2 regions of the Kaistia nematophila genome follow, and region 1 is predicted to be linked to the other one. Evidence: riboswitches for the same ligand, from Rfam matches in the RefSeq annotation. Region 1 holds a riboswitch; the other holds the start of a gene.
What was found. A riboswitch is a leader RNA that binds a small molecule or an ion and turns the genes downstream of it on or off. The one in region 1 is predicted to bind thiamine pyrophosphate.
Positions count from the first base shown of each region.

Region 2: it holds a riboswitch for thiamine pyrophosphate, as region 1 does, so the genes downstream of both, OSH07_RS19100 (ABC transporter permease) here and thiM (hydroxyethylthiazole kinase) in region 1, are expected to answer to the same signal.

Region 1 is NZ_JAPKNK010000007.1:39,761-45,373, reverse strand. Features, by position in the region: gene OSH07_RS16245 (glyoxalase superfamily protein) at 44-610, opposite strand; gene aceB (malate synthase A) at 795-2,390, opposite strand; gene thiE (thiamine phosphate synthase) at 2,494-3,135, opposite strand; gene thiM (hydroxyethylthiazole kinase) at 3,135-3,971, opposite strand; TPP riboswitch at 4,037-4,159, opposite strand; gene OSH07_RS16225 (helix-turn-helix domain-containing protein) at 4,327-5,310, shown strand; gene OSH07_RS16220 (TMEM175 family protein) at 5,385-5,613, shown strand, end outside.
Region 2 is NZ_JAPKNK010000009.1:136,278-141,890, forward strand. Features, by position in the region: gene OSH07_RS19090 (hypothetical protein) at 1-155, shown strand, start outside; gene yegS (lipid kinase YegS) at 183-1,100, shown strand; TPP riboswitch at 1,153-1,258, shown strand; gene OSH07_RS19100 (ABC transporter permease) at 1,323-2,120, shown strand; gene OSH07_RS19105 (ABC transporter substrate-binding protein) at 2,148-3,092, shown strand; gene OSH07_RS19110 (adenylate/guanylate cyclase domain-containing protein) at 3,330-5,138, opposite strand; gene rpoH (RNA polymerase sigma factor RpoH) at 5,322-5,613, opposite strand, start outside.

The sequences.
Region 1 (5,613 bases):
GTGATTTTCGGAAGTCGCTCGCGCGCTGGAACACGCCGGACGACTACGGGCTTTCGGAATTGGCCTCATGGAAGCGGATGCGGTTGCCGAACGGATCCGGCACCTGCACCATGCGGGCGTCAAAGCCGGTATCCTGAAGCCCCGGGCGCGAATAGCCATACTTCTTGGCCAGAAGCTCGCGGTGGAAGGCCTCGATCCCGCGCATCCAGACGAACACGGTCGAGCCAGGGCTGGCGTCGCCGTGATGCTCGGAGAGATGCAGCACCGCGCCGGCGCGCGAGATCTGCGCATAGAGCGGCATGCCCTCGCCGTAGCGATGCTCCCAATCGACATGGAAGCCGAGGAAATCGCGATAGAATTCCATCGCCTTGGCGATGTCGAATATCCGCAGGATCGGGATCACCCGGGTGAATTGCAATCCGTCCGCCGCGGCAGCCTTGATCGGATCGGCCTCGGCGGCGATCGCCGCCGCGAGGACGTTCCAGTCGTCGAGCCCGAACTGGCGGGCGACGATCTCGAGCGTTTCGCTGTGGGTGAGTTCGATATCGCGCTCGGCCATCACCGCCCGCAGCGCCTTTGCCATGGATTTGGCATCGCGAAAATCGCGCATACAACCTGTTCCTTGCCTCAGGGCGAACGCAGTCACGTCAGTGCTTGCATTGCTGAGGCGTTCGCCGGGGCCAACGGATCAGGTTCGGTTCATCCGGTGCATTCACCATACCCCAAAGGGCGCAAGCGGCAGGCTGCACCAGCCTGCCGCGATCTTAGTCGACGCGGTCGACGCGTCAATCGGCTCAGTCGATCAGCTTGTAGGCCGGCACCGTCAGGAACGGCTCGAAGGTCTTGGCCGTCGACAGCTTGGCGAACAGGCTGATCGCCTCGGGGAAACGGCCGGCCGCATAATTGTCCGGACCGACCTCGCCCTTCACCACTTCCATCTCCTCGGCGAGCGCGCGACGGAACAAGTCTTCCGTCACCTTCTGGCCGTCTTCCAGCGTCGCCTCGAAGTTCAGCTGCTGCCAGATCTGGGCGCGGCTGATCTCGGCCGTCGCCGCGTCTTCCATCAGGTTGTAGATCGGCACCGCGCCGCGACCGCGCAGCCATGCCTCGATGTACTGGACGCCGACGCGGATGTTGTGGCGCAGGCCCTCTTCCGTGCGGGTGCCATCATGGATCGCGAGCATGTCCTTCTGGCCGAAGGAAACCTCCTCGCGCAGGCGTGAGAGCTGGTTCGGCGTCGGCATCAGGCGATCGAACACTTCCATGGCGACCGGCACGAGATCGGGATGCGCGACCCAGGTGCCGTCATGACCTGCATTGGCCTCGCGCTCCTTGTCGGCGCGCACCTTGGCGAACGCCGCCTCGTTGGCCTCGGGATTGTTCTTGATCGGGATCTGCGCCGCCATGCCGCCCATCGCAAAGGCGCCGCGGCGGTGGCAGGTCTTGATCAGGAGTTCCGAATAGGCGAGCAGGAAGGCCTTGCCCATCACGACCTGGCCGCGATCCGGCAGCAGGAACGCCTTGTTGTTGCGCAGCGTCTTGATGAACGAGAAGATGTAGTCCCAGCGGCCGCAGTTGAGGCCGGCCATATGGTCCTTCAGCTCGTACAGGATCTCGTCCATCTCGAAGGCCGCCGGCAGCGTCTCGATCAACACCGTCGCCTTGATCGTGCCATGTGCGAGGCCAAGCGCCTCCTCGGCATAGGTGAAGACCTCGTCCCAGAGACGGGCCTCCAGATGGCTTTCGGTCTTGGGCAGGTAGAAATACGGGCCCGAACCCTGCGCCAGCGCTGCCTTGGCGTTGTGGAAGACATAGAGGCCGAAATCGACGAGCGAGCCCGATGCGTCCTTGCCGTCGAAGGTGATGTGGCGCTCGGGCAGGTGCCAGCCGCGCGGACGGATGATCAGCACGGCAGGATTGGCGCCGAGCTTGTAGGCCTTGCCGGTGCGCGGATCGGTGAAGTCGATCCGGTTTTCCCAGCGATCCCTGAGATTGAGCTGGCCCTCGACCATGTTGGCCCAGACCGGCGAGGAGGCATCCTCGAAGTCGGCCATGAAAACCTTCGCGCCCGAGTTCAGCGCGTTGACGATCATCTTGCGGTCGACCGGGCCGGTGATCTCGACGCGACGATCCTGCAGGTCGGCCGGGATCGGCGCGACCTTCCAGTCGCCTTCGCGGATCGCCTTGGTCTCGGGCAGGAAGTCCGGCAGGCCGCCATTGTCGAAGAAGACCTGGCGCTCGTTGCGGAACTCGAGCAGGGCCCGGCGCTTGGCGTCGAACCGGCCGTGCAGTTCGGCGACGAAGGCGAGCGCCTCCGGCGTCAGGATCTCGTCGAAGCGGGGACCGATCTCCCCCTTCACAGCCAGGCGTTCAGCGTTGGTGGCGGACATGACAACTCCTCGGTGGGAACGTTGGAGCGACTATGCCACGCCACCGTCTTCAACTGAACCTGCACGATCAGGGCAGAACTTGTTCCGAATTGGAAAAGGTCGCCTACTTGCCGCGATAGCGCGCGATCCGGGTGGAAAAATCGCGCGCCGCCGCCGCAGGGTCTTCCGCCGCGATGATGGCGGAGACAATGGCGAGGCCATCGGCGCCCGCTGCCAGCGTCGGTTCGACATGCTCCGGCTTCAGGCCGCCGATGGCGACGACGGGCAGGCCCACCGTCCTCTTGACGCGACCGAGATGCTCGAAGCCGATCGGATCCGGCGCATTCGGCTTGGTCGAGGTGGCGAAGACCGGGCCGACACCGAGATAGTCGATCGGGCCGAGTTCTTCCGGCGTCAGTTCGTGCATCTGCGCCGCCGACAGGCCGAGGATGCGATCCGGGCCGATCAGCTCGCGCACCTTGGCGACCCGCATGTCGCTCTGGCCGACATGCACGCCATCGGCGTCGACCGCCAGCGCGACGTCGACGCGATCATTGATGATGAGCGGGATGCCGCGCGGCCGCAGCAGGTCGACCAGCGCCGACGCCGTCGCGACGAAATCGCGGGTCGAACCCTGCTTGAAGCGGTGCTGGACGAGCGTGACGCCGCCATCAATGGCGGCGCGGACGGTCTCGACGACGCCGCGCGGCCCGGCAAGATCCTCGTCGGTGACGAGATAGAGCGAAAGATCGAAAGGACGGCTCATCAGACATTCACCTCTTCAACGGTCTTGATCGTGGCGTAACGCTCGAGCATGCCGGCATCTTCGGCGTGGAGCGCATCGCACAGTTCGGCGGGAAGGTGTCCCGGCCCGGTCACGCGCGCAGCGGCCGCGGCGCCGGCGGCGCCATAGACGGCGAGCGCCGCCACGGCGGCCTCGAAGGGCGGACGCACGGCGGCGAACGCCGCCACGGTCGCCGAGAGCGCGCAGCCGAGAGCGGTCGAAAGCGGCATCAGCGGACTGCCGCCGGTGACCGCCACCACCGTATCCCCGTCCGTGACGTAGTCGGTCTCGCCGGTGATGGCGACGACCGCGCCGCTGGCGCGCGCCAGCGCCTTGCCGGCTGCGAGCGCCGCATCGGACGAGGCGGTCGAATCGACGCCCTTGCCCCCTGCCCCGGCGGCTCCCGCCAGGCTCATGATCTCGCTCGCATTGCCGCGGATGATCGCCGGGCCGGCCCGGCTCATCTCGACGGCGAAATCGGTGCGGAACTTCGTGGCGCCGCAGCCGACCGGATCGAGGACCCAGGGCTTGCCGAGCGCGACGGCCTGCTTCGCGGCGCGGCGCATGCCCTCGATCCATTGCGGCGACAGCGTGCCGATATTGATCACCAGCGCGCTGGAGATGGCGACGAACTCGTCGACCTCCTCGGCGGCATGCACCATGGCCGGCGACGCGCCGACGGCGAGCAGCACATTGGCCGAGATCGTCATCGCGACGTAGTTGGTGATGTTCTGCACGAGCGGGCGGGCGGCGCGCATGGCTGCGAGCGCGCTGGCAGCGTCGGCGACCGTCAGGTGGCGATGTTGGGTGGTAGACACGAATGGACGTCCTTTGCTGTGACGCAGGACGGAACGATGGCAAGGACATCTAGGTGCTGAAGCATCCAGGCGCTTGGCTCAATCCCTCCGCCGGCATGATCCGGATCAGGTTCGCGGGTTAGTCCAAAGACCTCTCAGCCAAGCTCCGACGGAAATTCCGATGGATCAGGGCACCCCGATGAGACGAGCGGACCCTATCACGGCTTGGCATCCAGGCAAGGGGCAAGCGGTCGTCAACGGACCTGCCGGGCCCTTGTGACCGCGGTCACGGCGACCTAACCTCGCGGCCTGCTAGCTTTCGCCTTTGCAATCCGCGTCCGGGCCGAGGCCTCGACCGCCGCACGAGACCCGCCGCATGCTCCAGCCCTATCCCGGCCGCCAGCAGTTTTCCACGCAGGCCCTGCCCGCGAAGGACCGATTCCCCGTTTTCTGCGAGGAGATCGTCCGCCGCGCCGTCGCGCTCGACATCGTCCGCCACGACGACAGCCCGTTCGAAGGCGAGATCGAGCTCTGCCAGGCCGGCCCTGTCGATATCGCCATCATCTCCACCTCGCCGGCGAGCTATCTGCGCACGCCGAGCCTGGTGCGAGACGGCAACGACGCGCTGTTCGCCTTTCTCTGCGTCGAGGGACAAATGATGGCGACGCAGGGCGAGCCGCGCCGCATCGCTCCCGGCGACGGCCTTCTCTGCGACAGTTCGCAGACCGGCGGACTGCGCATGGAGACGGCGACGCGCTACTGGGGCGTGCGCACCTCGCGCGCCCACATCGCAACCCTGACGCCGCGCATCGACCGCCTCGCCGGCGCGCCGCTCGGCGACCATGCCTTCGCGCTGCGCCTGCTCACCAGCTACCTCGAAGGCCTGTTCAGCCATGGCGCGCCACTCGGCAATACGACCGCGCGCGTCTTCGGCGAACATCTCGTCGACCTGATCGCCGTCGCGCTCGGCGCCAGCGGCGAGGCGCGCGAGCAGGCCGAGGCCGGCGGCGTCCGCGCCGCCAGGCGCGCCACCATCCTGCGCGCCATCGAAAAGGAGAGCCACGACCCGAAGTTCAGCGCCGCCCGCCTGGCGGCGCGGCTCGGCATCACGCCGCGCTACGTTCACGTGCTGCTGGAAGAAACCGGCCAGACCTTCGCCGAGCATGTACTGAACGCCCGTCTCGCGATGGTGCTGAAGCGCCTGCGCGACCCTGACGCCCGCCATATGAAGATCATCGAGATCGCCAGCGAAGCCGGCTTCACCGATCTCTCGCATTTCAACCGCAGCTTCCGCCGCCGCTTCGGCGACACCCCGACCGGGGTGCGGGCGATGAAAGCGCGCCTCTGGCTAGAGGCCTGACCAAGGCCCGAAGGGATGGAGCGGCGACGCGCAAAGGACTAGCGTGGCAGGGCCATGGCGACGGAGCGAGGGGCATGAACAAGAGCCGGATCGAAGCGTTCAGCGACGGCGTCATCGCCATCATCATCACCATCATGGTTCTGGAGCTGAAGGTTCCGCACGAAGCGGACATCCACACGCTGCTGCCGCTGCTGCCGGTCTTTCTCAGCTATGTGCTGAGCTTTGTCATGATCGGCATCTACTGGAACAACCACCATCACATGTTCCACGCCGTGCGGCATGTGCGCGGCGGCGTGCTCTGGG
Region 2 (5,613 bases), on a different contig from region 1:
CGATGGCGCAGAACGTCGCGCTGCTTCGCGAGCGCAACTGGATCGACCTGCCGATCGTCTACAACAACGACCAGCGCGCGATCCTGACCTTCGAGAAGGGCACACCCGGCCAGCGCGTCTTCGACAAGGCGATGACCGCCTGGGGCAACAAGTAGCGCCACGCCAACCTCGCGGGATGAACCATGAAAGTCCGGCTCATCCTGCATGGCAAGGCGGCGCGCGATCCGCGCGTGCGTGAGGCCGTCGGCGCCGTCCGCGCCGATGGCCATGTGGTCGAGGTCCGCGTGACCTGGGAGGCGGGCGACGCCAGTCGTTTCGCCCGCGAGGCCGTCGCGGAAGCGCGCAAGGGCGCGATCGACTGCATCGTCGCCGGCGGCGGCGATGGCACGGTCAACGAGGTGTTCGCCGCCTCGCTCGCGGCCGAGCCGCCGGAAAGCTGCTCGTTCGGCATCCTGCCGCTCGGCACCGCCAATGATTTCGCCCGTTCCACCGGCATTCCCGTCGACGACCTGACGGCGGCGCTCCGGCTCGTCACCACGACCCCGGCGCGACGGATCGATGTCGGCAGCCTGAACGGTCGCGTCTTCGTCAATCTCGTCTCCGGCGGCTTCGGCTCGCGCGTCACCGTCGAGACCGATCCGGAGCTGAAGAGCCGGCTCGGCGGCCTCGCCTATGTCGTCACCGGCGTCACCCGGTTTCGCGAGCTCTCGGCCAATAGCGGCCGCTTCCGCGCCGAAGGCTTCGAGTGGGAAGGCAGCTTCCTGGCGCTCGCGATCGGCAATGGCCGCCAGGCCGGCGGTGGCATCGTGCTCTGCCCGGAAGCCCGCATCGACGACGGCCTGCTTGACCTCGCCATCCTGCCGGAACTCACCGGCGATGCTCGGCTCGAAGCCTTCACGCAGTTGTGGCGGCAGGGCGCGGCGGCCGTCGAGAACATCCAGATCAGGACCCGCAGCGCCTGGATCGAATATGATTCGCACGAGGAACTGCACGTCAATCTCGATGGCGAGCCGGTGAAGACGCGGCATTTCCGCGTCGAGTGCCGGCCCGCCTCCCTTCGCGTCCACCTCGGCTCCACCCCGCTCGACGGCACCGCATAGCAGCTCCGCTCGGCCGGCCCCTTGCACGGCGAAGCATCCTCGGCCATGCTCGCCCCATTCCGAGGGGTGTTCGCGAACGCGAGCTGAGATGGCCTGGGGCCGAACCCTTCGAACCTGATCCGGGTCATGCCGGCGAAGGGACGGGAAGCTGGTTCACGACGTCTGCTCGTTTCCATCGCCATGCGCATGGCCTCGTCCGATCTTCGGAGGAGCGGCTTCGCCATGGTGGCAAGGGCAGAGTTTGAGGGAACTGTGCGACGGCATGGCTGGGCCGGCGGCCTCGCGCGCGCGTTCGTCGTCGCCGTCGCCCTGATTGCCATCTGGCAGCTCGTGATCGTCGTCTTCGCGCCGCCGCCCTTCATGCTGCCGCCGCCCGCGCGTGTCTGGCGCGCCCTCGTCGAGCGGCCCGATCTCTGGCGCCGCGACGCCGTCACCACGCTGATCGAGACGATCTCAGGCCTCGTTACCGGTGCGCTCGCCGGCGTCGCGCTGGCGCTGGTCATGACCTTCGTTCCGGCGATCCGGCGCATCCTGATGCCGCTGCTGATCGTCACCCAGGCCTTTCCCGTCTTTGCCATCGCGCCGCTGCTCGTGCTCTGGTTCGGTTTCGGCATCGGCTCGAAGATCGTCATGGCGACGATCGCCATCTTCTTTCCCGTCGCGTCCGCTTTCCATGACGGGCTGGCGCGCACCGATGCCGGGCTGATCGACCTGAGCCGCCTCTACCGGGCCAGGCGCTGGCAGGAAATCCTCTATCTGCGCATCCCCGACGCGCTGCCGGCGCTGGCCTCCGGACTCCGCGTCGCCGCTGTCTACGCGCCCGTCGGCGCGCTGATCGGCGAATGGGTCGGCGCCTCGTCCGGGCTTGGCTACGCCATGCTGATGGCGAACGGCCGGGCGCAGACCGACGTCGTCTTCGCCGCGCTGGCGCTTCTCGCCGCCATGGCCGTGCTGGTGCGCGCCGCGGTCGAGATCGCCACGCGCCACATCGCCCCCTGGGCGCCCGAAACCATCCGCTAATCCCCTCGACCTGCAAAGGAAACGTCGATGAAACCCTTCCTCCGGCTCGCGGCGTTCGGCCTCGCCACTGCCCTGACGATCGGATCGGCCCAGGCAGCCGACAAGCTGACCGTCCTGCTCGACTGGTTCTACAATCCCGACCATGCGCCGCTGGTGATCGCCAAGGAGGGCGGCTTCTTCGAGAAGCACGGCCTCGACGTCGAGATGATCGCGCCTGCCGACGCCAGCGCGCCGCCGCGCCTCGTCGCCGCCGGCCAGGCCGATATCGCGATCACCTATCAGCCGGACCTTATGCTGCAGGTGAAGGAAGGGCTGCCGCTGACCCGCATCGGCACGCTGATCGAGACGCCGCTCAACGCGCTGATCGCGCTCAAGGACGGGCCGATCAAGACGCTCGCCGACCTGAAGGGCAAGAAGGTCGGCTATTCGGTGGCGAGCCTGCAGAACGCCTATATCGGCACCGTCCTCGCCTCCGTCGGCCTCAGCGAGAAGGATGTCGAGATGGTCAACGTCAACTTCAACCTCTCGACCTCGCTGATGTCCGGCCAGGTCGATGCGGTGATCGACGGCTATCGCAACGTCGAGCTGATCCAGCTCGGCCTCGAGGGCAAGCCGGGCATCGCCTTCTACCTGGAGGAGCACGGCGTTCCCGCCTATGACGAGCTGATCTACGTCACTCGCAACGAGCTTCGCGACGACCCGCGCATGGTCCGTTTCCTGGCGGCGGTCGAGGACGCGACGATCTTCCTGACCAACCATCCGGAAGAGGCGCTGGCGATGTTCCTGAAGTCGCACAAGGACCTGGATGACCAACTGAACCGCGACTCGTTCCTGGCGACGCTGCCGCGCTTCGCCAAGCGCCCTGCCGCCCTCGATATCGGCCGCTATGACCGCTTTGCCGAGTTCATGAAGGCGAGGGGGCTGCTCGATTCTATCCCGCCGATCGACAGCTACGCGATCGCGCCGCGATAGGACGGATCTGCATCGAGATGCCGGCGCAATCCGTCACCTCCCACTGAGGGAGGCCTTCGCCCAGCACTAACCTCAGTATTTTGAGGGGACCAGAGGCCCGTCTCGAAGCACGCAGGGCGGCGTCGGTACGGAGATTTTCCTCTCAGGTGGTGCGTCCTCCGAGACGGCTTGCAGCGCAAGCCGCCTCAGGATGCTGGAGATCGAGACCTGTAGAACCTCAAGGGTTGCGTGAGAGGTTCATTCCGGCAGGCCGGCCAGCTTCAGGCCTTCCATGTAGCGGTCGAGCTGCGGGCCGGCGAGATTCTTGATGCCGTCGCGGACGCCGGCGACCGTCAGGCCCGGGCTTTCGGCCAAAAGCCGACGCACGGCGTTGCGGGCGAGCGTCGTCTGGCCAGCGAGCGCCGCCGAGGTCGCCTGCAGGCGATAGGCCCAGACCATGCCGGGACGGCCATGCAGCGACTGGCCGGCCCAATGCGCCGCCTCGGCATAGTTGCCGAGCAGGAAATGGCAGGTCGCGATGCCGGCGAAGGCGTTGAACTGGATCGGATCTTCCGGGCTCAGCGCGATCGCCTTCTCGAAGCTCTCGATGCCGAGTTCCGGCCGCTCCGAATAAGCCTGCGCATAGCCCAGCCGGGTCCAGGCCCAGGCGAAGGTCGAATCGAGCGCGATGGCTCGCTCGATGAACTGCAGCGCGCGCGACTGGTCGGTGTTGAGGATCGAGAAGGTGGCGCCGATCGCGGTCAGGACAAGCGGATCGGGTTCGCCCAGCTCCGCCGCCAGCTCGGCGAGCGCAATCGCCTCGGCGCGGTCGGCGGCCGGATCGTCGGACCAGAGATAGGTGATCTGCTGACTGAGGCACCAGCCCTTCAGGCTGATCGCGGCGCTCGAACGCGGATCCGCGAGCAGTGCCTTCTGCAGCAGCGCCAGGGCGGCGGCATTGTCCTCGCGCCGATGCGCCCAGAAATGCGGCATCGCCTGCAGCACGAGCTCGTGCGTCTTCAGCGTTTCCGTCGCCTTGCGCCTCACCCGCTCGATTTCCGCCGCCCGGATGGCGGGGCGGAGCGCGCCGGCGACCAGCGTGGCGACTTCGTCCTGCAACGTCAGCGGATCATGGACGGTGCCATCTTTGCGGCCAGACCACAGATGCGCGCCCGTCTCTGCCTCGACCAACTGGGCCGTGACGCGCAGCGTTTCACCGGCCTGGCGAACGCTGCCCTCGATCACGTAGCGCACGCCGAGGTCGCGGCCCAGCGAGCGGACGTCGGTCGGCTTGCCCTTGTAGGTGAAGGCGGAATTGCGGGCGACGACGCGGATGTCGCGCACGCGCGACAGCGTGGCGGTCATCTCCTCGACGACCCCGTCGGCGAAGGCCTCGTGATCGCTGCGCGGCGACAGGTCGTCGAACGGCAGCACGACGGTGAGCGGGCGCAGGTCCGGCTGCTCGGCCGGCTGCAGTGGCGGCACCGCCAGGCTGGTCGGTGTCAGCGTCTGGCCGGCCGTCGGCACCAGGCGCGGCATCGGCTTGCCCTCGGGCATCCAGAACCAGGCCTCGACCGGGTAGGGGATGCTGCGCAGCGACAGGAAGCCGGCCGGCTTGAAGGCGGCGGCGGGTTCGCCGAGCAATTGCCAGCGGACGGAATGGGTGATGGCGATGCCGCCGGGCGGCGCGGCGGCCTGCAGGCGCATGGCGAAGCCGATGGCGGCGCCGAACCGGTCGTCTTCGGTGAGGATCAGGTCGGCGAGCACGATCGCCGCGCGCACCTCGATCGGCGGGCGGCCGCGGGTGGCGTTGCGCGCCGCCATGCCGTTCTGGAACGCCATCGTCCATTCGACCGCGTCAAGGACGCTCGGAAACTCGATCAGGCCGCCATCGCCCATCGTCTTGATGATGTGGGCGCCGAATCGGGGAATGGTGGGTCGGACGAGGCTGCGATAGATCGCGCGCATCTCGCGAATGGCGCCGAGCTCGTCACGCTGGATGAGTTCGGAATAACCGACCACATCCAAGGCAGCAATGACGGTCAATCGGCGACGCGGGCGCGCCATGATGATCCCTCGACACTGTGTTGTATGAGCTATCGGGCCTGCCGCAGATTACGCAAAGGCAAGTCACCTCTAGCCGCATACAGCATCAGCGAAACTTTCGCAACGGTTTCGTTTGTCGGGAAAGTCGAAAGTTACGCGCGTAGGCAGAAAGGACGCAACGCGCGAAACCGACGCCGGAGCGGGTCAGGCGTCGGTGTCGGCCAGTTCGTCGTCGGCGTGGCTGCGCTCGAGATCGCGCGCGCCACGCTTGACCGCCTTCTGCACCTTTTCGAACGCCCTGACCTCGATCTGGCGGACGCGTTCGCGGCTGACGCCGAATTCGGCCGAGAGTTCCTCGAGCGTCATCGGGTCGTCGGCCAGGCGGCGCGCTTCGAAGATGCGGCGTTCGCGCTCGTTGAGCACGCCCATCGCGTCGCGCAGCAGCTGGCGGCGATTGTCGGCCTCTTCCTGGTTGGCGAGGATGGTTTCCTGGTTG